Regions from separate parts of the Halalkalibacter kiskunsagensis genome, predicted to be linked through region 3. Evidence: riboswitches for the same ligand, from Rfam matches in the RefSeq annotation. Region 3 holds a riboswitch; each other region holds the start of a gene.
What was found. Region 3 has a riboswitch for cobalamin ahead of metE (5-methyltetrahydropteroyltriglutamate--homocysteine S-methyltransferase). Riboswitches for the same ligand answer to the same signal wherever they lie in the genome.
Positions count from the first base shown of each region.

Region 1: it holds a riboswitch for cobalamin, as region 3 does, so the genes downstream of both, SLH51_RS10310 (ABC transporter substrate-binding protein) here and metE (5-methyltetrahydropteroyltriglutamate--homocysteine S-methyltransferase) in region 3, are expected to answer to the same signal.
Region 2: it holds a riboswitch for cobalamin, as region 3 does, so the genes downstream of both, SLH51_RS10225 ((2Fe-2S) ferredoxin domain-containing protein) here and metE (5-methyltetrahydropteroyltriglutamate--homocysteine S-methyltransferase) in region 3, are expected to answer to the same signal.
Region 4: it holds a riboswitch for cobalamin, as region 3 does, so the genes downstream of both, SLH51_RS17440 (ribonucleoside-diphosphate reductase subunit alpha) here and metE (5-methyltetrahydropteroyltriglutamate--homocysteine S-methyltransferase) in region 3, are expected to answer to the same signal.

Region 1 covers NZ_JAXBLX010000014.1:107,875-113,345, reverse strand. The annotation lists gene SLH51_RS10315 (FecCD family ABC transporter permease) at 1-923, opposite strand, end outside; gene SLH51_RS10310 (ABC transporter substrate-binding protein) at 889-1,905, opposite strand; cobalamin riboswitch at 2,072-2,269, opposite strand; gene bluB (5,6-dimethylbenzimidazole synthase) at 2,351-2,992, opposite strand; gene SLH51_RS10300 (ABC transporter ATP-binding protein) at 3,025-3,828, opposite strand; gene SLH51_RS10295 (ABC transporter ATP-binding protein) at 3,825-4,541, opposite strand; gene nikC (nickel transporter permease) at 4,543-5,367, opposite strand; gene nikB (nickel ABC transporter permease) at 5,382-5,471, opposite strand, start outside.
Region 2 covers NZ_JAXBLX010000014.1:93,512-98,982, reverse strand. The annotation lists gene cobK (precorrin-6A reductase) at 1-554, opposite strand, end outside; gene SLH51_RS10235 (sirohydrochlorin chelatase) at 551-1,420, opposite strand; gene cobJ (precorrin-3B C(17)-methyltransferase) at 1,441-3,081, opposite strand; gene SLH51_RS10225 ((2Fe-2S) ferredoxin domain-containing protein) at 3,300-3,683, opposite strand; cobalamin riboswitch at 3,834-4,017, opposite strand; cobalamin riboswitch at 4,217-4,400, opposite strand; gene SLH51_RS10220 (GTP-binding protein) at 4,745-5,471, shown strand, end outside.
Region 3 covers NZ_JAXBLX010000006.1:138,867-144,337, forward strand. The annotation lists gene SLH51_RS05330 (hypothetical protein) at 1-202, shown strand, start outside; gene SLH51_RS05335 (hypothetical protein) at 1,185-1,349, opposite strand; gene SLH51_RS05340 (C40 family peptidase) at 1,681-3,036, shown strand; gene SLH51_RS05345 (aspartyl-phosphate phosphatase Spo0E family protein) at 3,194-3,373, opposite strand; cobalamin riboswitch at 4,036-4,216, shown strand; gene metE (5-methyltetrahydropteroyltriglutamate--homocysteine S-methyltransferase) at 4,395-5,471, shown strand, end outside.
Region 4 covers NZ_JAXBLX010000033.1:19,149-24,619, reverse strand. The annotation lists gene SLH51_RS17450 (YbjQ family protein) at 1-138, shown strand, start outside; gene SLH51_RS17445 (glycine betaine uptake BCCT transporter) at 472-1,932, shown strand; cobalamin riboswitch at 2,132-2,311, shown strand; gene SLH51_RS17440 (ribonucleoside-diphosphate reductase subunit alpha) at 2,435-4,705, shown strand; gene SLH51_RS17435 (ribonucleotide-diphosphate reductase subunit beta) at 4,730-5,471, shown strand, end outside.

The DNA of each region.
Region 1 (5,471 bases), on a different contig from region 3:
CCGCCTATTAACATTGATAGCGGAAGAACGTGTCGATGGTTAGGGCCTGTTACTAGTCGAACTAAATGTGGAATTACGAGACCAACAAATCCAATTGACCCAGATACAGCTACCGCTGCTCCCGTTAATAAAGATGCACCAATTAAGATATAGGTTTTCCCTTTCTTTACATTCACACCAATATGATCTGCTGCATCCTCACCTAACGCTAAGGCATTTAATTCACGATAATGAATGAGAAGAATGAATGATCCGACAAGCATAAATGGTATGATCAGTTGAACATGGCTCCATCCCCTCATTCCAACACTTCCGTATAACCAATAGAGAATCTGTGTCATCGCATCCCGATCACCTAATGAAATGATCAAAGATGTAATTGCACCAATAAAAGCACTTATGATAATACCGGCTAATACGATCGTTTCAACAGCTAGACTTCTACTGCTTAACCTGACTAACCCAAACACAACAAGTAACGTAATAAAGCCACTAATAATCGCAACAATTGGAAGAGTGAAACTTCCTAAACCAACGATAGTAACTTGAAAAAACAGCACGAATACTGCACCTAGAGCAGCACCTGATGATACCCCAATCGTATAGGGATCAGCTAATGGGTTTCGCAGGAGCCCTTGGAATGCTGCGCCTGCTAATGCTAGTGATGCTCCTACACAAAGAGCAAGTAGAACTCTTGGGAGACGGATATTCCAAATGATCATTTCTTCATTTCTTGGAATATCATCGAGCCATCCAATATTAAAAGTATTTTCTAATACGATATGTAAAATGACAGGGACTGGAATGGTCACACTGCTTACTAATAAACCAAGGAGGGTTGTACCAAGTACAAACCCTCCGCTTAGCATATACAACCAAACAATTTTATTACTTAAATATTTCCGGATAGATGAGTTCCGCAAGTGTCTCCACTCCTTCGATTAAACGAGGACCAGGTCTAGTAACTGTATCATTATCAACGTCAAACACTTGTTCATTTATTACAGCCGGAACCTCAGCCCATCCATCACGAGTCAATACTGTCGCACTTGGATTTTCTATATAATAACCATAAGTAGTTATGATGACATCAGGATTTAATTGAACGATTTCTTCTTCTGTCAATTTCACCCACCCTTCATGGTCTTCGGCAGCGTTAATAGCTTGAATGGACTCAAGCATTTCATTCATAAATGTATTTTGACCTGTCGTAAAAATATCTGGAGCTGGTGAAACTTCGACCCAGACTTTCTTTTTATCCGTTATAGATTCCTCTGCCTTTTCTTTGATTGCATCATGGCGCTGTTGCATATCAGAAATGATTTCTTCTGCTTTATCCTTACTTCCTGTTGCAGCAGCAATCATTTCAATGTTGCCATAAACATCAGTAAATGAAGTTGCACTTCCAACGACAAGCACGTTTATACCTGCTTCTTCAAACTGTTCTAATATTTCTGGATGAGAATTGAAATGATAATCCGATACAAGAGCCACATCTGGAAGCAGGGTTAGAATCAATTCTGCGTTCATATCTTGCGCGCCAACTTTTTCAACCTCTAATGCCTCAGCTGGATAGTTACAATAATCCGAAACACCGATTATTTTATCGCCTAATCCAAGTGCAAAGGCAATTTCTGTGTTACTAGCTTGAATAGAGACGATCGATTCAGGCTCTGACTCAATTGTAACTTCTCGACCAGCATCGTCTGTGATCGTTACAGGAAACTGTTCTCCTCTATCCTCGTCCAACTCTACATTGTCATCAGAAATTATTTCCTCTTCCTCTAAGTTCACTTCATCTTGAATGCCTTGTTCTTGATCTTGTGTACCACAGCCTGCAATAATAGCCATACTTAACAGAAGAACAATACTGTAAAGCCCCCACTTTTTAAAAATCTCGTTAATCACTGTTTTTCCCCCTTCTATTTTCGAGCACAAAAAAACGCTATTCCAGAGGAAAGCGTAGTGTAAAAAGGCATTTTATGTATACTTAGTCTACTCGAGACTGACTATAAACTTGCAACCTTCATAAAAGATTACTATGCACTTTAAACATTCCTTTCCTCGAGGAAGATTAAAAACATAATAGGCAGGTCTCCTGACTTACGAATCAACGGTTGGTTATCCCTTCCCATGCAGAATACACAGTGGATATTTGCTAACCTTCCTCAACGCTTACAGTGGCGGGACCGTGTTGGACTTACACCAACTTCCCTCTTAGTCTTAAATATTTATTATCATTTAAGAAACCTATTTGTTTACTATTCATTTTTTTGTTCTAAACGCTATTATAATAGAGTTTCCGTCCCTTGTAAATTGATTAATTCTTTTATCCGAAGCCACTTATAACCTATGACCATTTATTTTTGAAAATGAGGGGTTCTAACTGTTTTCTTTCTTCCCATTTAGAGGTTTCAAGAATTGGCTTATCTGGATATTCATCTGTGTAACCAATCGTTAGCAATGCAACAGGGTCAATGTGCGGTGGAATTTCTAGTATGTCGCGTACGTCTTGTTTTTTATAAAAGCTAACCCAGCCCATCGCTAACCCTTCAACACAAGCTGCTAACCACATATTTTGAATCGCACAAGCAGTTGATAGTTGATCCGTTTCAGGAATTGAGTTGCGTCCTAAGACATGGGATCCACCTCGTGTCGGGTCACATGTCACACAAATAGTTAGAGGAGATTCTTTTATCCCTTCAATTTTCAAACTCAAAAAATGAGATTGTTTCTTTTCTTGTTCTTCATAATGAATAGCAAGAGCTCTTCTTTCTTTGTCAGCCGCCCAGGCAAGACGTTCTTTCACTTCTTGTGACGTAACCATTATAAAATTCCATGGTTGCATAAATCCTACTGATGGTGCATTGTGAGCAGCATGAAGTAGGTTATATATCAATTCTTCAGGAATAGGCGTTGATTGAAATGTTCGAATATCTCTTCTTTTATAAATGACCTTATAAAATGCTTTCTTTTCTTCTTCGGTAAACATTTGATTCCTCCAACTCGTCTAATTCGTTAAAGTCATACTGTCTTTTCTTCAAAACTATTTTTATTAAGTATGTGGACCAATGAACGTGTATAAGGATGTTTTAGCTGTCGCAAGTCCCAATTACTAAAAGTTTCTACAATTTCGCCTTGATACATAACAGCTACTTGATCACACAATGTTTGAGCAGCTTGAAGATCATGAGTAATAAATAAATACGATATCTGTTCTTTTTTTTGGATATGTTTTAACATATTTACGATGGATGCTTGAGAGTCCCTATCTAAACTAGCAATCGATTCATCAAAAATAATAAGATCAGGTTGTACTGCTAATGCCTTAGCGATACATACGCGCTGTTTTTGCCCTCCACTTAATTGATGCGAGTACCTTGATAAGTAGGAATGATCAAGACCTACTAGTTTTAACAATTTCAAAAACATTTCTTCCCACTCTACCATCTGTTCCGGAAAATAATTATGAATGGGTTCTTTCAAGATTTCTTCTACATGCATTTTGGGATGTAAGGAAGTAGATGAGTCTTGTAATACTAGTTGGATACGTTTATAAATAGTTAAATCTGTCACCTGTTTCCCATTTATCATTTGACCGTCTAGAAGTATCTGTCCCGATGTTACTGTTTCTAACTTCATAATTAATTTAGCTAAAGTACTTTTCCCACTACCACTTTCTCCAATCAGTGCCAAACATTCTCCTTTATTTATTGTCAGATTAACATCTTTAACTACTTTAACGCTTGGATTGGTTTTAAACCACGTCTTTCTACTTGCTCTTAAAGGGTATTCTTTTGATACATAGCATAACTCAAGTAGACTCATATAACAATTGCTCCTTGACGCATTTGTACAACACGATCTGCGAACCTATTTATGCTTTGATCATGAGAAATAAGTAAAATCGTTAGCTCAAAATCATGTTGTAACTTCTTAAGTAAGGATAAAACTTTGTCTCTATTAATAACATCAAGAGCTGTTGTTGGTTCATCCGCAATTAAGATCTTTGGACGTAAGCTTAACATCATGGCTAACAGTACCCTTTGACGCATCCCTCCACTTAATTCAAAGGGATAAGAGGATAAAATATGTTTGGGATCGGTAAATCCAACTTGGCTTAGAAGGGAATGTAAATATGATTCTATATCTTTTTTTAACCACTTCTTCTTTTGTTTGATTGTTTCTATCATCTGTTTTTTCACGGTACGGATCGGATTTAAACCGTTTAATGAATCTTGAATTAATAAGGCTATTCCTTCACGACGGAGCTTTTGCCAGTCCTTATCCTCATAATTAAGTATATTTTCTCCATTGTAGATAATATGGCCACTTGTTACTTCAGCTCCCATTTCCAATAATCCAACAATCGCTTGTGAAGTCAGAATTTTCCCACAGCCACTTGGACCTGTAAGCGCAACTGTTTCTCCTGGATATAATTGAAACGATACATCATGAATAATCGGTTTCAACTTACTAGCTTCATAATAGGAAATTTCTAATTGTTTAATGTTTAATAAAGGTTTTATTTTTGTAACCATATTACACCTCTTTTGAGATTGAGTCTTCCAACTCTCTATACTGATCACTAAGTAGTTGACACGATAAAACGAAGAACATAATGGCGAGACCTGGAAAGATCATAACATGTGGAGCGATTTGAAAATATGATGTTGCATCATGTAGCATAGCGCCCCATTCCGGTGTTGGAGGTTGAGTACCCAAACCTAAAAAAGAAAGCCCTGAAATTAAGAGGACCACTCTCCCCATATCCAAAGCCCCGAAAACAATGACTGGTGGTAGAATTTGAGGAAGGATATAACGTTTCATAATGTGTATATGGGAATTTCCAGACATTCGGGCCGACAATAGATAATCTTCCTTCCCTATTTTTAAAACAAGACTACGAATGAGACGAACATAGTTAGCCCAACGAACCATTATAATCGCTACAATCATATTAAAAAAACCCGGTCCTAATATCCCAACAATAGCAATAGTTAGTACAATGTCTGGGAGAGCAAGAGTTCCATCAATCACCCTCATAAAAGTATGGTCCATACGGCCACGTAAGTACCCCGTTAAAAGTCCAATAGGCAGACTGATGATCACAGTGAAAATCATAATAAAAAACGATGCTGTGACGGTTATTCTAATTCCGTAAATAATCCGAGTTAACAAACAACGTCCTAAATGATCTGTCCCTAACAGATAATTCCAACTAGGAGGTGATAGTCTATTTGAAAGATTTATAGCCAAAGGGTCGAAAGGAGTTAGCCACGGTGCTAAAAGACCGATTAAGATAATGCTTATAAGGAATCCGCCCCCAAAAAGGAATCGTATATTTGTTTGCAGAGCCTCTTTCATAAATGGCTCTCCTCCTAACTAACTCTTAAACGTGGATCTAAGAGCACATAAATGATATCGACAAGAATATGGATTGAAACAAATAAGAACGAAGCAAAAATTAC
Region 2 (5,471 bases), on a different contig from region 3:
TTTGTAAAAGGACCTTGTATTGCTACGATGTCTTTTTGCGGAAAATCTAACTGCTGACATTTTTCCATATTATCTTTTCTTGGAAGCATACGAGCAATGACACGAATGTCAGGCTGATTCAGTAGTTTCTCAGTAAAAATCTGAAGTGTTTTGCTTCCGGTCGTTAGCATGATCACGCCTTTTTTTTCAAATGCTTTTTCTGCTGCCAGGGCGTAGTTATCGACCATCGTCACTCCTTTGCCTTCATGAGACTGTGATTCACGTTCATATCGAATATAGGAAATACCCGCTTCTTTAGCCCCTGTTAATGCATTTCTACTAGCTTCTTCTGCAAATGGGTGACTTGCATCGACAACAGCCTGAAAACCCTGTTCTTTAATGACTCGGACAAAATCCTCACTTGTAAGGCGCCCTACATAAACATCAAGTCCCACCTTACGTAATTCTGTCGCAGCATTTTCTGTGACAACGGTTGTTAGTAGCTTATGTCCAGATTGCGTAAGTCTAATAGCCAACGCTCTAGCATCACTTGTTCCTGCTAAAAATAGAATCATAGTTTTGAAACCTCATGGTGGTGGTGATCATGATCGTGGTCGTGATGATGGTGATGATCAATATGCTCCATTGCTGCAATACGATATTGACATATGTCACAATTCATCTTTACATCACCTTGTATAGTTTCCTCAATTCGATCTTGAATAATGGTTTGTAACCTAGTGTGGAATCCAAAGTAACCAGCTAGCTTAAATTCAATTTCCGGGTAGTCTCGTTCAAAATCTCCAAGCATTGTTTCTAGGCGCTTAATTAAAATACCAGTAAATAAAAAGTACGGTAGTATGACAATTTTCTTCGCACCAAGTTTGATACAGCGTTCTACTCCCTCTTTTATGAGTGGATCAGTTACTCCCATAAAAGCTGGTTCTACGAACTTATAATTTAGCTTTTCCCATAATAAACGAGTGATTTTATAAAGGTCACTATTTGCATCAGGGTCACTTCCGCCTCGACCTAACAAAAGAACAGCAGTATCAGAATCTTTTTCATTTATGTTCTCTCCAACTTCTTCTAAACGACTTTTACAAATTTCGATTGTTTCCTCATGAATTCCAAACGGTCTTCCATAAGTAAACTGAACTAGAGGATAGTTCTCTTTTGCTTCATCAATAGCTGCTGGGATATGAATCTTGGAATGACCCGCTGCTAGCAACATAAGTGGAATAACATGGACGCTCACTGCTCCCTTTTCTACACATACTTGAATACCTTGTTCTATCGTCGGTTTCTCAAATTCAAGAAAGCAGGTTTCTATAAGAAGTGCAGGGTCTAACCTCGGCTCTAACTCTTTGATCATTTGCCTTACTTGTTCATTTCCTTCAGGATCTCTACTTCCGTGTCCAACTAGTAAAATTGCTTTCATATAATTCACTCCTATCTGATTTAGTCTCCACACGGAGCTGGTTCAATTTCAATCTTTGGTGTCATATCCTTGTATGTATATCCTTGAATACTTCCTACTCGTTTAAAGTACTTAAAAAGTCTTTCATTCGGATGACCTTTCTCTTTGTACTCGCATATAATTTTTTCAATGAGCTCAACAATTTGATCCGGCTGAATGCCCTCTGCCACTGGCTGACCAGCATGAGCTGTTCGGCCAACCGTTTTTGCCCCTAAAAACAAATCAAACTTTCCTTTTCGAAATATAATACCGATATCGTCATTAACCGCTCCATAACAAGCCATGCCACAGCCATTGAATCCAACCTTCAACTCTTTTGGTAGTTCCAGGCCACTTAACTTTTGATGTAATTCTTCTGCATATGGAATCGAATCCTTTTTTTCACCTTCACAGAAATCACATGCTTTTAATTGAAAAACATCACCAAGAGGTTCAAGAATAAACCCGACGCTTTTTAATTTTTCCGTAATAACCTCTGGAGTAGCGGTTGGAATTCGTAGATGAATTTGGTGATGAGGTGTATACTCCATCGTTCCATCGTCACCAACTACTTCAGCAAGGGTCATCATTTGTTTCGGAGTGAATTGCTTGTTTGCAACCCCCGTACTAACCGCAAGTTCAAAAATAGAGACAACAGGGTTATTTACCGTTTTCTTTTCTAGTAATTGATTGGACGTACCTTTCACTTTACTAAGTGCCTCTTGGGCAAGTTCTAGAGACGTCTTCTTAGGAACAATCGTTTCAACTGCTGTGGCAGCCGTTTGATCCTTTGCGAGGTCCAAATCATTTTTGCCTTGGTGCAATGCCCATGGTTCGTTTTCATGTCGTAAACGTTCATGCGGCTTTAATCGTTGTTCTGTTGTATGTAACGTATACTTGCGTTGGTATCCCCTAGGTGTAATCATTTTGTTATCGTAGAGAACTGTAGATGAATTTCCGATAACAACCGTTGTTAACATCCCAATATCATAGTTGAGCATATTTTCAAGGTCTGTAATGACAATATGTTCCCGCTCACGATAAGCACTTTTCACAAGACCTACTGGTGTTTTCGGAGAACGATACTCAAGTAGAATTCTTTGAGCCTCTTGAATCTGTCTCGTTCTCCGACCACTTTTTGGATTATATAAACTAATAACAAAGTCAGCTTGTGCGGCTGCTTTAATTCGTTTTTCAATAAGTTCCCATGGAGTTAAGTGGTCACTTAAACTAATCGTACATGAATCATGCATAATCGGTGCTCCTAGTAAAGATGCGCAAGAGTTACTTGCAGATACACCTGGAATAACCTCGACACTTACCCCGGTTGCTTCTGTCCATCCTTTTTCAATTAACACCTCATAAACAAGTCCTGCCATCCCATAAACACCAGCATCACCACTTGAAATGACAGCTACAGTTTTCCCTTCTTCCGCAAGACGAACGGCTGCCTGCGCTCGACTCACCTCTTCGGACATACCCGTACTAATAATTTCTTGATCTGATAATAAATCTTGTATCAAATCAACGTATGTTTTATAGCCAATAATGCAATCACTTTCTTGGATAGCTGTTTGTGCCCTGTTCGTCATATGATCAAAACTTCCGGGACCAAAGCCGATAACAAGTAATTTTCCAAGCATTATGCATACCTCCTTTTATAAGATGCCGTTTTAAAAAAGTTAGTATTTACTTTTTTGAACAACATCAATGCAATGAGCGTAGCCGCTGTAAATGGTGAGAGAAGTGTCTCTCACCTTAAGTATGCTATGAGTGGGTTTCTCATAGCATGTGCACAGCGAGCTGAGCTATTGCTTCACCTTTTTGAATATACTCTCTTAGCTCAACAAACAAGAACAAGCTATACCTTTGTCTTCTCCACTTTCGAAACGCCCTTAATTCTAGCAGTCGTATTCTTTGCTATCATTTCACTATTTTCAAAGTCATAAATTAAAGATTTTTGTAAGTCAACTGACGGATCAACATGGCTTTTAATAATAGAGCGCCCGATTTCTGTTGAAGTAGCTGAGTACCAATTTCCTTCAGGGTAAACAATAACAACACACGCATCCTTACAGCGCCCATTACATCTAGTACGCGATGTATGAATTTGTTGATCTAATTCAAGATTCTCTATTTCTTCTCGAATGGCTACAGTAATTTCTTCCCCATCCTTCCTCATACAGCTAGATCCATTACAAACCAGAACATGTTTTTTTGTACCTGTTAAATTCCAAGTAGTCATCAATCTATTCCTCCTAAAATACTTCGATAATTTATTGATGTAAACGAAAATAAAAATACACCTCTATCAATAGATAGAGGTGCAGATAAATGGCATACGAATATAAGTAGCATCTATTCTACACTTCTCTACCTATGACCCGTAGGTATTGAAGCAACTAAAACAAAGGCAGGTCTCCTGACTTAGGTTCATCATTTCATTGCGCCTTCCCGATATACTCAGTGACTTTAGACAATGAAATTCCCCATTACAGTGGCGGGACCGTGACGGATTCACACCGTACTTCCCTTTTAAGCATAACCAGTGGATATGCACCTTTGTTTGGATTCTTAATTTAAATTATAGTTCGCGCGTTCTAAAACATTTACAGTGGTTTTTAACATGAACAAACTCATCAACACGTCAGTAGCGTGCTGCTTTTCCTCTTTCAAATAAAAATACACCTCTATCAATAGATAGAGGTGCAGATAAATGGCATACGAATATAAGTAGCATCTATTCTACACTTCTCTACCTATGACCCGTAGGTATTGAAGCAATTTTAAACAAAGGCAGGTCTCCTGACTTAGGTTCATCATTTCATTGCGTCTTCCCGATATACTCAGTGACTTTAGACAATGAAATTCCCCATTACAGTGGCGGGACCGTGACGGATTCACACCGTACTTCCCTTTTAAGCATAACTAGTAGTTATGCACCTTTGTTGTTGCATTTTTTTAAAGTCATTTTTTCAATGGTTTTAACATTTATTTCGATATATATATTATCAGGACATTAAACTGTAACTGAATTCGTTGTTATCTAAACAAAAAGAGTAGTTTAACATTCAATGTCTATTAAACTACTCTTCAGTATATTTAGCAAGTATAAATTTTGTACAAGTACTTTAAAATTGTTTAATTTCAAAAAAAAAATCCTTCTATTTACAAAATGACAAAAGAAAGATAAAATTTAAATCGTAATAATTACTATTTAAAACAATATGTAAATGGAACTATTTCACTTACATTAATATTTATACATGATTGTATGTGTAAAAATTTAAAAGGAGGATTTATTTAATGAAAAAAGTGCCTGTTACTGTACTAAGTGGTTATTTAGGGTCCGGTAAAACAACTTTACTAAACCACATCTTAACCAATCGTGAAGGGTTGAAAGTCGCTGTTATCGTAAATGACATGAGTGAAGTGAACATTGATGCTAAGCTTGTGAAAGACAATGGATTTTCGAGAACGGAGGAAAAGCTAGTAGAACTTCAAAACGGCTGTATTTGCTGTACTCTTCGTGAAGACTTAATGCAAGAAGTCGAGAGAATTGTTGATGCAGGAGATATCGATTATATCGTAATTGAATCGTCGGGGATTAGTGAGCCTGTCCCTGTCGCTCAAACATTTACGTATATTGATGAAGAAATAGGTGTAGACTTAACGCAAAAATGTAAGTTAGACACAATGGTAACCGTTGTTGATGCAAATCGTTTTTGGGATGATTATGCATCAGGTGAATCGTTACTTGACCGTAAAGAAGGTACAGATGAATCTGACACTCGCGAAATTTCAGATCTGCTAGTCGATCAAATTGAATTTGCCGATGTGATTATTCTTAATAAAGTTGAAATGTTAAAAGAAGTAGATAAAAATGAGATACTAAATTTCATGAGGAAATTAAATGCAGACGCTGATATTATTCCTACATCATTCTCTAAGGTAGAATTGTCTTCTATTTTACATACAGGCAAATTCGACTTTGATAAAGTGAGTCAATATGCTGGATGGATTAAAGAATTAA
Region 3 (5,471 bases):
CAAAAAAGAGATCCCAAAATTAAAGAAGGTCCTTGGGAAATCGTTTAAGCTACACAAGGAATTCAAGTATATCAATGCATTTACTTGTCGCTTAACAGCTAAACAAATCAAACAATTAATTCAGCATCACGATATTGATTTTATTGAAGAGAATAGTCGGATTCATATGAATTTAGATACGGCCAACAGGTGGTCGGGATAGGGAATTATTCGTTAGAGTGGTGGATGAGTGTTGGAGTGGGGTTTGATCCCTCACCAGCTCTTCACCGCAGGAAACTGCATCTTGCTTGCGAGACGATGATTCAAATAATGACATAGAGAGACAATAATACAAAACCGTTTATATGCTTCCCATTAGATTCTTCAACAAGATTACATATTTTTCAAGAAATAGGGCAACTTGTAATTACTCACTGCTTAAGGAGGAGTCTTGTGAAACAGAAACAGATGATCTTAATAGTTGCTATTTTTTTACTAAATATTTGTGGACAAACGTGGAAAGATGTACCTAAGTATTACAAAAGTTTAGCGTACGTCAGTTTTACTAATGCCCTTTATTATTACCTTTTTAAGAGGCACCTTCTCTGGGAATTCACACCTGGTGATATGAATTGGAAGATACTTAGAAAAATACATATTTTTTTTATTTCACCTTTGTTAGTTCTTTTTTACTTATCGAAACTTCCCCAATCGTTACCAAAACAAGTGCTACATACGATGAAATGGATACTTGCTTCAGTTTTTGTAGAGCATTATGTAGTAAAGCAAAAAATGCTTACATTTAAATATGGTTGGAACACAATCTGGTCCGGAATGATTTATTTACAAATGTATGTTTATAGCTATCTATTTTTAAAAAAACCAGTACTTACGTGGATTCTTTCCTTCTGTTCTATCGTCTTTTATATGATTAAGTTCAAAGTCCCATTAACCCGAAGACTATTGAAAGGACCATATTTTTTATTTTTCAAAAAAAAGAGATTTCCTTTAAAGGATAGATTGAAAACGATAACTTATCCATACTACGTATATGTTTCACAAGAATTAAACCGACTAAAAGTTTAGTCAATTGTAACTAGCTAATGAAACGTTCATTCCAGAATCATGATAGTTATTCCAAAAAACATCTCCTTAAAAAAAGATCCTTTGCCATCCACGTCGTGGAAAAAACAAAGGATCCTATGTTACTTATTACTCTTGTACGATACGTAAGTGATACCGTGCGGGTCTCCAGTCAGTTCAATAAGGTCAATTTTTTCTTTTGACTCTACATCAATGATGGAGACACCAGGAGTTTCACCAGCCATGTCATGTGTTCCAGTTGCTGGCTCAGGTCCACGAAGTGTCACGTAAAACAGTGATCCATCTGGAGAGAATGTGACTAAATCAGGAGCATCCCCAACAAACTCAATCGTATCAACGACTTCAAATGTTTCAACATCAATAATTGCCGCATCATCTTTCTAAGTTAGTCTGTGTCAGGTCCGCTTCGCAACTGCACAGTCTTGATAAGAGAACTCCCACGCCACCTGTACTACCCTCATCCAAATACTTCCATGAAATGGGTCTTCCGACACAATTCTTCTTTATTAGGAAAATACTATCTAGTCATGTTAGATAATTAAAGGTAAAATTAGTTAAATAATAGATAATTATGGCTAAAAAGGAGGTTTCGTGTAGATGAAGGAAGCATCAACAATGCGAAAAGTCGTCATATCCTCGACATTTGCGACAGGAATTTTTCTAGCAATACCGCAAATGGCGGATGCGGCTCTTGGGGAACAAACATTACGTTTTGGAATGAATCATTCTGATGTCAAAGAATTACAAGATGCACTGAAGAAGACAGGGCATTTCACCTATGAACAGTCAACTGGATATTATGGTTCAATTACAACCGATGCAGTCCGTGCCTTTCAACGAAAACACAATTTGCAAGTAGACGGAATTGCCGGACCACAAACGCTATCAACACTATTATCACAGGGTGGACAAGCACCAGCTGCTCCTTCTAAACCATCAACAGGATCGACAAGCAATTCTACATCAGGATCAGGCTCACTTACCAACATGAATGCTTTGCTGCGCTTTGGCTCAAACGGAAAACAAGTAGAAGAACTGCAACAAAAGTTAAAAGAAAAAGGGTTCTATAAGTCCACGATTACTGGCCAATTTGCCCGCGTCACCGAGCAAGCCGTCCGTGACTTCCAAAGAGCAAGTAACATTAAAGTCGACGGAATTGTCGGACCACAAACACTCTCACATTTGCTAAACAAACCAAACCCATCCGAAACAAGTTACCAAAAAGATGAGAAGGAAATTGCAAATGAAGTCGTTCAAAATCCGAATCCGCCTGCACAGTCAACGACAACGTTACGTGTTGGCAGCAGTGGACAAGCTGTTAGCACCTTACAAGAACAACTCCGCTCAGTAGGTGTATTCAACCAAGCACCAACCGGTTATTATGGTGAAATTACAGCAACATCTGTACGTAACTTTCAAAAAGTACATAACTTAACCGCTGATGGAATTGCCGGACCAAAGACACGCAGTAAGTTAAATGAAGTTGCAACAAACAAGTCAACTGGCTCTAGTTCAGGTTCCAATGCAAGCTCAGGTTCATCGAAACCAGCAACACCAGCAAAGGAACCATCCCGAACGAGTAGCAATCCTGCCGCACTTGTTACAAACCTAGTAGCAGAAGCTGCCAATCACGTAGGTGTTCCTTACCTATGGGGCGGCCAATCAACTTCTGGCTTTGACTGCAGTGGATTCGTGCAGTATGTCTTCACGCAACAAGGAATCTCCGTTCCACGAACAGTGGCACAGCAATGGAATGCGGGGAAAGCCGTCTCGCAACCATCTGTCGGAGACCTCGTATTCTTTGAAACATATACAAAAGGACCATCTCATAACGGCATCTACATTGGAAACAACCAATTCGTACATAGCGGTTCCTCAACCGGTGTCACAGTTACGAGCATGAACAATCCTTATTGGAAACAGCGTTATTTAGGAGCAAAACGCCTATACTAAAACGCCGAAAAAGACTTGATCTCTTCCTCTATTCTATGGTTAGGAGAGCAAGTCTTTTTGGCGTGCAGCGATATTGATGGAGGCAGACTGTACGCGATCATGCCACTGCAAACTGACGTGCAGTCTTGCGCCCTACTGCTATTGTACTTGTACTGGATTAAGCGCTTTTTTTATAGGCAAAATGTTTCATGTATAGGATGATTAATTTATCTAACTCTTGACTGCAATGAAGCGTCTCGGAACTGTCCATTCCAGAAATGGATGCAGTCATGATCATTTCGTTCTTTAATTTTTCGATACGATTTCTCAACAAGATCTCCATTTTAGATTTATCCATTTCGCATACCTCAATCGTAAATTATTTTTATACTGTTTATTATAAGCTTAAATTCCTATAACAAAAGGCTTTCGACAATAGTTCTAAATCATAGACAAATATATATACAAAAGACTTATTTGTGACTCTAGTTCTACGGCTGGTGGTTCTCTTTTTTTTACAAATTACGTCGGAAAACGTGCAGTCACACAGGGACGTTGCTGCAGTTGGAATGCGGTCGATGAATTCGGTACGCAGAGGAAATTGCTGAACTCTCTTTAGGTGGTAAGGCAGGTGACGGGACGGTGCACTGTGGTGCGGTGCTGTGGCGCCCGCTGCGACATGCGAAAGCCACATCCCCTAGTACCGAGTCGCACATTGACGGCTGCACAAAAAGAACATCCCCACTAGATCCATCATCTAGTGGGGACGCAGGCCGTGCTTTATTCAAACTATATTCCTTTCCGAAACAACGGATCTGCACCTACTTTCTCATAATCGCGGTTGAGTAGGTAATTGTAATTTTATCGGAACAGGAGGTACTGCCATTGAATAATATAATAGTTTTTTGTTAAGTTTAGTCTTTTCAATAAATATTCTTATTTCTACGTAAATCAAACGAAATTCACTATTTCAGAAAATTATGTACTTAATTTTAATAATATGTTATAGTTATCGAAATTACATATCGTGTAAGAATTGGTGCCAAGCTGCGGCTTGGCTTAAAAGGGAAGAACGGTGCAATTCCGTCGCTGTCCCGCAACTGTAAATCGGAGTGAATCACAAATACCACTGTCTTTTGACGGGAAGGTGTGAGGAGCATAGATGATAAGCCAGGAGACCTGCCAATTTCTAGTACACACCAAATACCTACGTGGAAATAGGTGGTGACATTCATTTGTACGACAAACGAGTTATGAGTAACGATGCTTTTGCATGTTTTTTAAAGCATACCTTTAACTTGATTGTAAAGCCATTTCCCTTTTGCGGAAATGGCTTTTTTGTATTTGGCAATTTGTAAATTTAAAGGAGGAAAGGAAAAATGAATTTAGTTAGTACAGCCATTGGTTACCCATACATTGGTGATAATCGGGAGTGGAAACGTTGTGTAGAATCTTTTTGGAAGGATGCAATTTCAGAGGAGAAATTTATTTTAGAAATGAAAGCGAGTCGCTTGAATAATTTGAAGCGCCAGCAATCATTAGGCTTAGAAATACTAACTGTTGGGGATTTTACATTTTATGATCGTATGCTTGACCTTGCGACAATGTTCGGTTTAGTGCCAGCTCGTTATGAGTGGACAGGTAAAGAAGTAGATCTAACAACGTATTACGCAATGGCGCGTGGGGCAAACCATGTTGTGGCTTGTGAAATGACAAAGTGGTTTAACACAAACTATCACTACATCGTACCTGAGTATGAAGGCAAGCCACTAAAATTAACAAAAAACTACATTTTAGATTACTTTGTAGAAGCGAAAGAAGAGTTAGGTCTTATTACAAAGCCTACAATTATTGGTCCATTTACTTTTGTGCAATTAGCAAAAGGATACGATGCCAAATCGAAAGCATTGTTTATTTTAAAACTCTTACCGCTATATGCACAAGTATTCCAGCAACTTGTAGATGCAGGGGCGCAGTGGATTCAAGTGGAAGAACCTGCATTAGTCCTTTCACTGACAGCAGATGATGTGAAACTAGTACAGGAAATTTACAAACAATTAGCAGAAGAAGTACCAGCTGCACAAATCATGTTACAAACATATTTTGAAGGGCTATCAGCGTATGAAGAGCTATCTCAATTACCTGTTGCAGGAATTGGTCTTGATTTCGTACATGGGGAAGAAGAGAATATGGCCTCACTCCGTAAACACGGCTTCCCAAAAGATAAAGTATTAGGGATCGGTATGGTGAATGGACGTGATATTTGGCGAGCAAATTTGGCTGAAAAAGCTATGAATACACAAGCTGTTTTGTTATTAAGTGGGGTGAAAGAAGCTTGGATTCAGTCTTCATGTAGTTTACAGCATGTACCTGTGACGACGAAGTCAGAAACGAAGCTAGATGCCACACTAACAAATGCATTGTCATTTGCGGATGAGAAAATTGTTGAGTTAACA
Region 4 (5,471 bases), on a different contig from region 3:
ATCGACCGAATGGTTCAAGAGGCAGAAGAGCAAGGAGCCAATGCGATCATCGGGATGAGAATGCAAACATCGACGGTGATGGCAAACGCAGCGGAGATTATTGCGTATGGGACAGCAGTGGTGATTGAGAAGTATTAACATGTTATAAGGATGTCTCAAAAAGTCAAAAGTAAACGACTTTTTGAGACATTTCTTTTTGGAAATGTAGAATTATGTCTTATTTAATCGAAATAGTAACTCTCATTATGCTGACAGTCGGTGAGCTCATGAAATAAGGAGTAATTCTTAAAAATGACTCTATATGATTTTTAAACTTTAAAAAGAAATATGGTTTAATAAAAATAAGTATTTATTGGCAAGTTTTCTAATCAGTAAATATAAAAACAATAAGGAGTGTTTATTATTTCAGATAAAGGTGAAAATGATAGGTCTATTTTTAAAGTAGCTGTGGCTATTGCTGCTATTTTTGTCATGATTGGTGTTTTGATTCCTGAACAATTAGGTTCAGCAATGGAAGTAGCTCAAGCTTTTGTTCTTGAGTCATTTGGTTGGTTTTATCAATTAGTAGCCACTTTCTTCCTGCTGTTTGCTTTTTTTATGATTTTTAGTAAGTATGGAAATATTAAACTAGGAAAACCTGATTCGAAACCAGAATATAGTCGTCCAGCCTGGTTTTCGATGTTATTTTCAGCAGGAATGGGAATTGGTCTTCTTTTTTATGGAGTGTCTGAACCGATAGCCCATTTTTCTACTCCGCCTTCTGGAGATGGAGGGACCGAACAATCAGCAATTGTTGGAATGCGCTACACTTGGCTTCATTGGGGGTTACATGCTTGGGCTATCTACGCAATCGTGGCACTATCCCTTGCTTATCAAAGATTCAGAAAAAATGCACCAGGTTTAATGAGTACTACTCTTTATCCTGTACTTGGTGAAAAGGTGAAAGGGCCTATTGGACAAACCATTGATATTGTGGCTGTTTTTGCAACTTTATTTGGAGTGGCGGCTTCCTTAGGATTAGGTTCACAGCAAATAAATGCAGGATTAGCATATTTGGTTGGGATTCCAAATAACTTTATGGTTCAAATGATTATTATGAGTATTATTACTGTCCTTTTCATTGTTTCAGCGAATACAGGAATATCAAAAGGAATTAAGTACTTAAGTCTTGCGAATATGTCGATAGCAACGCTTTTGTTTTTTGCTATGCTTATTATCGGCCCTACGTTATTTTTACTAAATATGTTTACATCAAGCCTAGGGAGTTATTTTCAAAACCTTCTATTAATGGGCTTGCGCATAGCTCCTTTTGATGAAACGGAGGCGGCGTGGACTCAAGGTTGGACTGTCTTTTACTGGGCATGGTGGGTTTCATGGACTCCATTTGTTGGGATGTTTATTGCTCGAGTATCCAAAGGTAGAACGATACGTGAATTTACTGTAGCTGTTCTTTTGGTCCCTTCATTTGTTTGTGCTATTTGGTTTACGGTTTTCGGTGGTACAGGTATCTATTTAGAGGTAACTCAAGGCTTAAATGTTTCTGAACAAGGACTTGAAACAGCCCTTTTTTATGTTTATCAACAGTTGCCATTTGGAATTATCTTATCAATTTTAACTGTAGCTTTAATCACAACGTTCTTTGTCACATCAGCCGATTCAGCTACTTTTGTTTTGGGGATGCAAACAACTGGAGGGAAGTTGAACCCATCAAATCGAGTAAAGGTTACATGGGGGTTAATCTTAGTAGCCTCTACTGCTGTATTAATGGCTTCAGGTGGGTTATCCGGATTACAAACAGCTATCATCGTTAGTGCATTGCCTCTTTCGTTTATTGTCTTGGCGATGTGTTATGGGTTAGTAAAAGAATTGAATCAAGACTTAAAAGATCAAAGTATAGCCCAAAAAGAAAAAAAGAAGAAAGTGGCTAGCTAAAGATTAGGAGAAAAGAGCTCTCATTATAATAGGGTACTCTGTTTCTACCGATCATTTACTAGGTTTGTCTCTCACTATAATGAGTGAGAAGCGAACCTAGTTTGTTTATAATGGAAAAAATGTTTTTCTTGCAATAGGTGAAATCTTCCTTTAGTATATACAATATATCGTATCTAATTAAGTTTTTAACAACTATATATTGAATTCGCGGAATGAACGGTGTCTAAATAGACTTAATAGGGAATCTGGTGCGAAGCCAGAACTGCCCCCGCAACTGTAAGTGTGGACGAAATGAGGGACCCACTGTGCATATTGCATGGGAAGGCTCATCGTAGGGTGAAGCACGAGTCAGGAGACCTGCCGTCATTCTTTAGTTAAACTATCTCCGGGGTGTGAGAAGTAAGACGGCAAAATATATTTAATGTCTTATTCACACGCCGTTTTACGCTCTTTCTCTAACTTGGAGAAAGAGCGTTTTTTATTTTGATAAGGAGGAAGATGAATGAAAAGTATGATTATACCAACCAATACCGTTGAAAAAGCAAAAATTCAGATTCAAGAACTAGTGAGTCTATTTCCAAAATTAGATTTTGCTTTATATAAGGAGAAGATTGAACAAGCAGTAACATCAAAAGAGAATATTTCAGAAGAAAACCTTAGCAATGTAATGATTTTGTCTGCTTTGGAGAGAATTTCTGCGGAGGAACCGGACTGGACCTATGTTGCAGCTAAAATATTATTAAAGCAACTTTATAGCAAAGCGGCTCACTGTAGGGACTATGAAGATAACCTACAGTATGGATCCTTTTACGAGTTAGTTCAACAATTAACGGGGATGGGCATTTACTCTGAAGAAATATTACAAGAGTATTCAAAGGAAGAGCTTGAAGAAGTAGAAAAAATAATTGTTCCTAAACGAGATTCGTTGTTTACATATGTCGGATTGCTAACTTTAGCAGACCGTTATTTAGCTAAATCGCACAGTGGAGAAATTTATGAACTTCCTCAAGAAAGATTTTTAGTCATAGCACTCACGTTAATGATGAAAGAGCCAAAGGAAAAACGTTTAGGCCTTATTATAGAAACGTACTGGGCGATTTCGAATTTATACATGACGGTGGCAACCCCAACACTGGCTAATGCAGGGAAAAGCTACGGACAATTATCCAGTTGTTTTATTGATACGGTAGACGATAGTCTTAGAGGGATCTATGACAGCAATACAGATATTGCAACGCTAAGTAAAAGTGGAGGAGGCATCGGCGCGTATTTAGGAAAGCTACGCAGTCGTGGAAGTGACATTAAAGGCTTTAAAGGAGTGTCGTCTGGAGTCATCCCGTGGATGAAACAGCTTAATAATACCGCGGTTAGTGTAGATCAGTTAGGTCAAAGACAGGGTGCAATCAGTGTGTATTTAGATATTTGGCACCGCGATATTTATAGCTTTTTAGCTGTGAAATTAAATAATGGTGATGAAAGGCAGCGTACCCATGATTTATTTACAGGCGTTTGTCTACCAGATTTATTTATGGAAAAAGTTGAGGCGCGGGATGATTGGTATTTATTCGATCCGCATTCAATCCGCCAAACTTTGGGTTTTAGTTTGGAAGATTATTATGATGAAGAAAGAGGAAAGGGAAATTTCCGTGATAAGTATAAACAGTGTATGGAAGCGGCTAACAACGGATTACTTGGTGAAAAAGGATTGTTATGGGAAGTCGTTCCGGCGATTGATATTTTCAAAGAAATTTTGAAAAGTCAGCTTGAGACGGGTACACCATATATGTTTTATAGAGATACTGTAAACCGAGCTAACACCAACCGTCACCAAGGGATGATCTATTGCAGTAACTTGTGTACAGAAATTACACAAAATATGAAAGCCACAACGGTCGTTGAAGAAAAAACCGAAGATGGCAAAATAATTGTCGTGAAAGAACCTGGGGACTTTGTGGTTTGTAATTTGTCTTCTATTAATCTAGCTAAAGCAGTAACAGAGAATATACTTGAAAGACTGATCCCTATTCAAGTTCGCATGCTTGACAATGTGATTGAATTAAATAATCTTCCAGTTTTGCAGGCACAAATAACAAATCAAAAATACCGTTCCATTGGATTAGGCACATTTGGCTGGCATCATTTGTTAGCTTTAAAAGGCATCAGATGGGAATCAGAGGAGGCGGTAGAGTACACAGACACATTATATGAAAACATCGCGTTTTTAACGGTTCGTGCAAGCCATGAGTTGGCAAAGGAAAAAGGAGCTTATCCACTTTTTCAAGGGTCTGATTGGGAAACAGGTGCATATTTTGATACACGTCAATATATGAGTGAAAAGTGGATGGAGCTTCGAGATGGTGTGAAGGAAAAAGGAGTGCGTAACGGGTATTTAATGGCAGTGGCACCGAATTCTACAACGGCAATCATTGCTGGGACGACCGCATCCATTGATCCGATATTTAAGAAAGAATACTCGGAGGAGAAAAAGAATTACAAAATTCCGGTGACCGCTCCAGACCTATCACCCGAAACAACTTGGTATTATAAGTCAGCGTACGAGATTGATCAAACTTGGAGCATTAAGCAAAATGAGGCTCGTCAACGCCATATTGATCAATCCATTTCATTTAATTTTTATGTGAAAAATACAATTAAAGCAAAAGACTTATTGCACCTTCATTTAGAGGCTTGGAAGTCAAACTTGAAAACGACGTATTATACAAGATCGACTTCTTTGGTTGAAATTGAAGAGTGTGAAAGCTGCTCTTCTTAACACTTAATAAGAGAGGGAATAATTATGAATCAACAAACATTACAATCTCGTAAACTATATGATCCAACCGCACCCAATGCTTCAACCGGCATTATTAATGGAGAAAGTTCAAACATATTGAACTGGGATGATGTCCGCTTTAAATGGGCTTATCCGATGTATAAAAATATGCTTGCGAACTTCTGGACCCCGTTTGAAATAAATATGTCTAATGACATTAAACAATGGCTCAAGCTTTCTGAAGATGAGCGGTATGCTTTCAAAAAAATAATTGGTTTGCTTGCTTTCCTCGATAGTGTACAAACAGACTATTCTGGAAAAGTAGCTGGGTATTTAACAGATTCCAGTCTTGCTGCTTTAATGCAAGTGTTATCGTTTCAAGAAGTCGTGCACAATCAGTCGTACTCTTATGTTTTATCGAGTCTAGTACCTAAGCAGGAACAAGATGAAATCTTTGAATATTGGAAGCATGATCCAATACTAAGAGAGAGAAATGACTTTATAGCAGAAGGGTACCAAAGATTTATCGATAATCCAACACCGCAAACATTTATGGAATCAATTGTGTTTGACGTCATTCTTGAGGGATTAAATTTCTATTCTGGTTTTGCATTCTTTTATAACTTGGCACGTAATCGAAAAATGGTGTCATCAAGCACAATGATCAACTATATTAATCGGGATGAGCAATTGCATGTGAATTTGTTTTCACATATTTTTAAAGAGTTATTAAAAGAGAACCCTGAACTTGATACACCTGAGACTC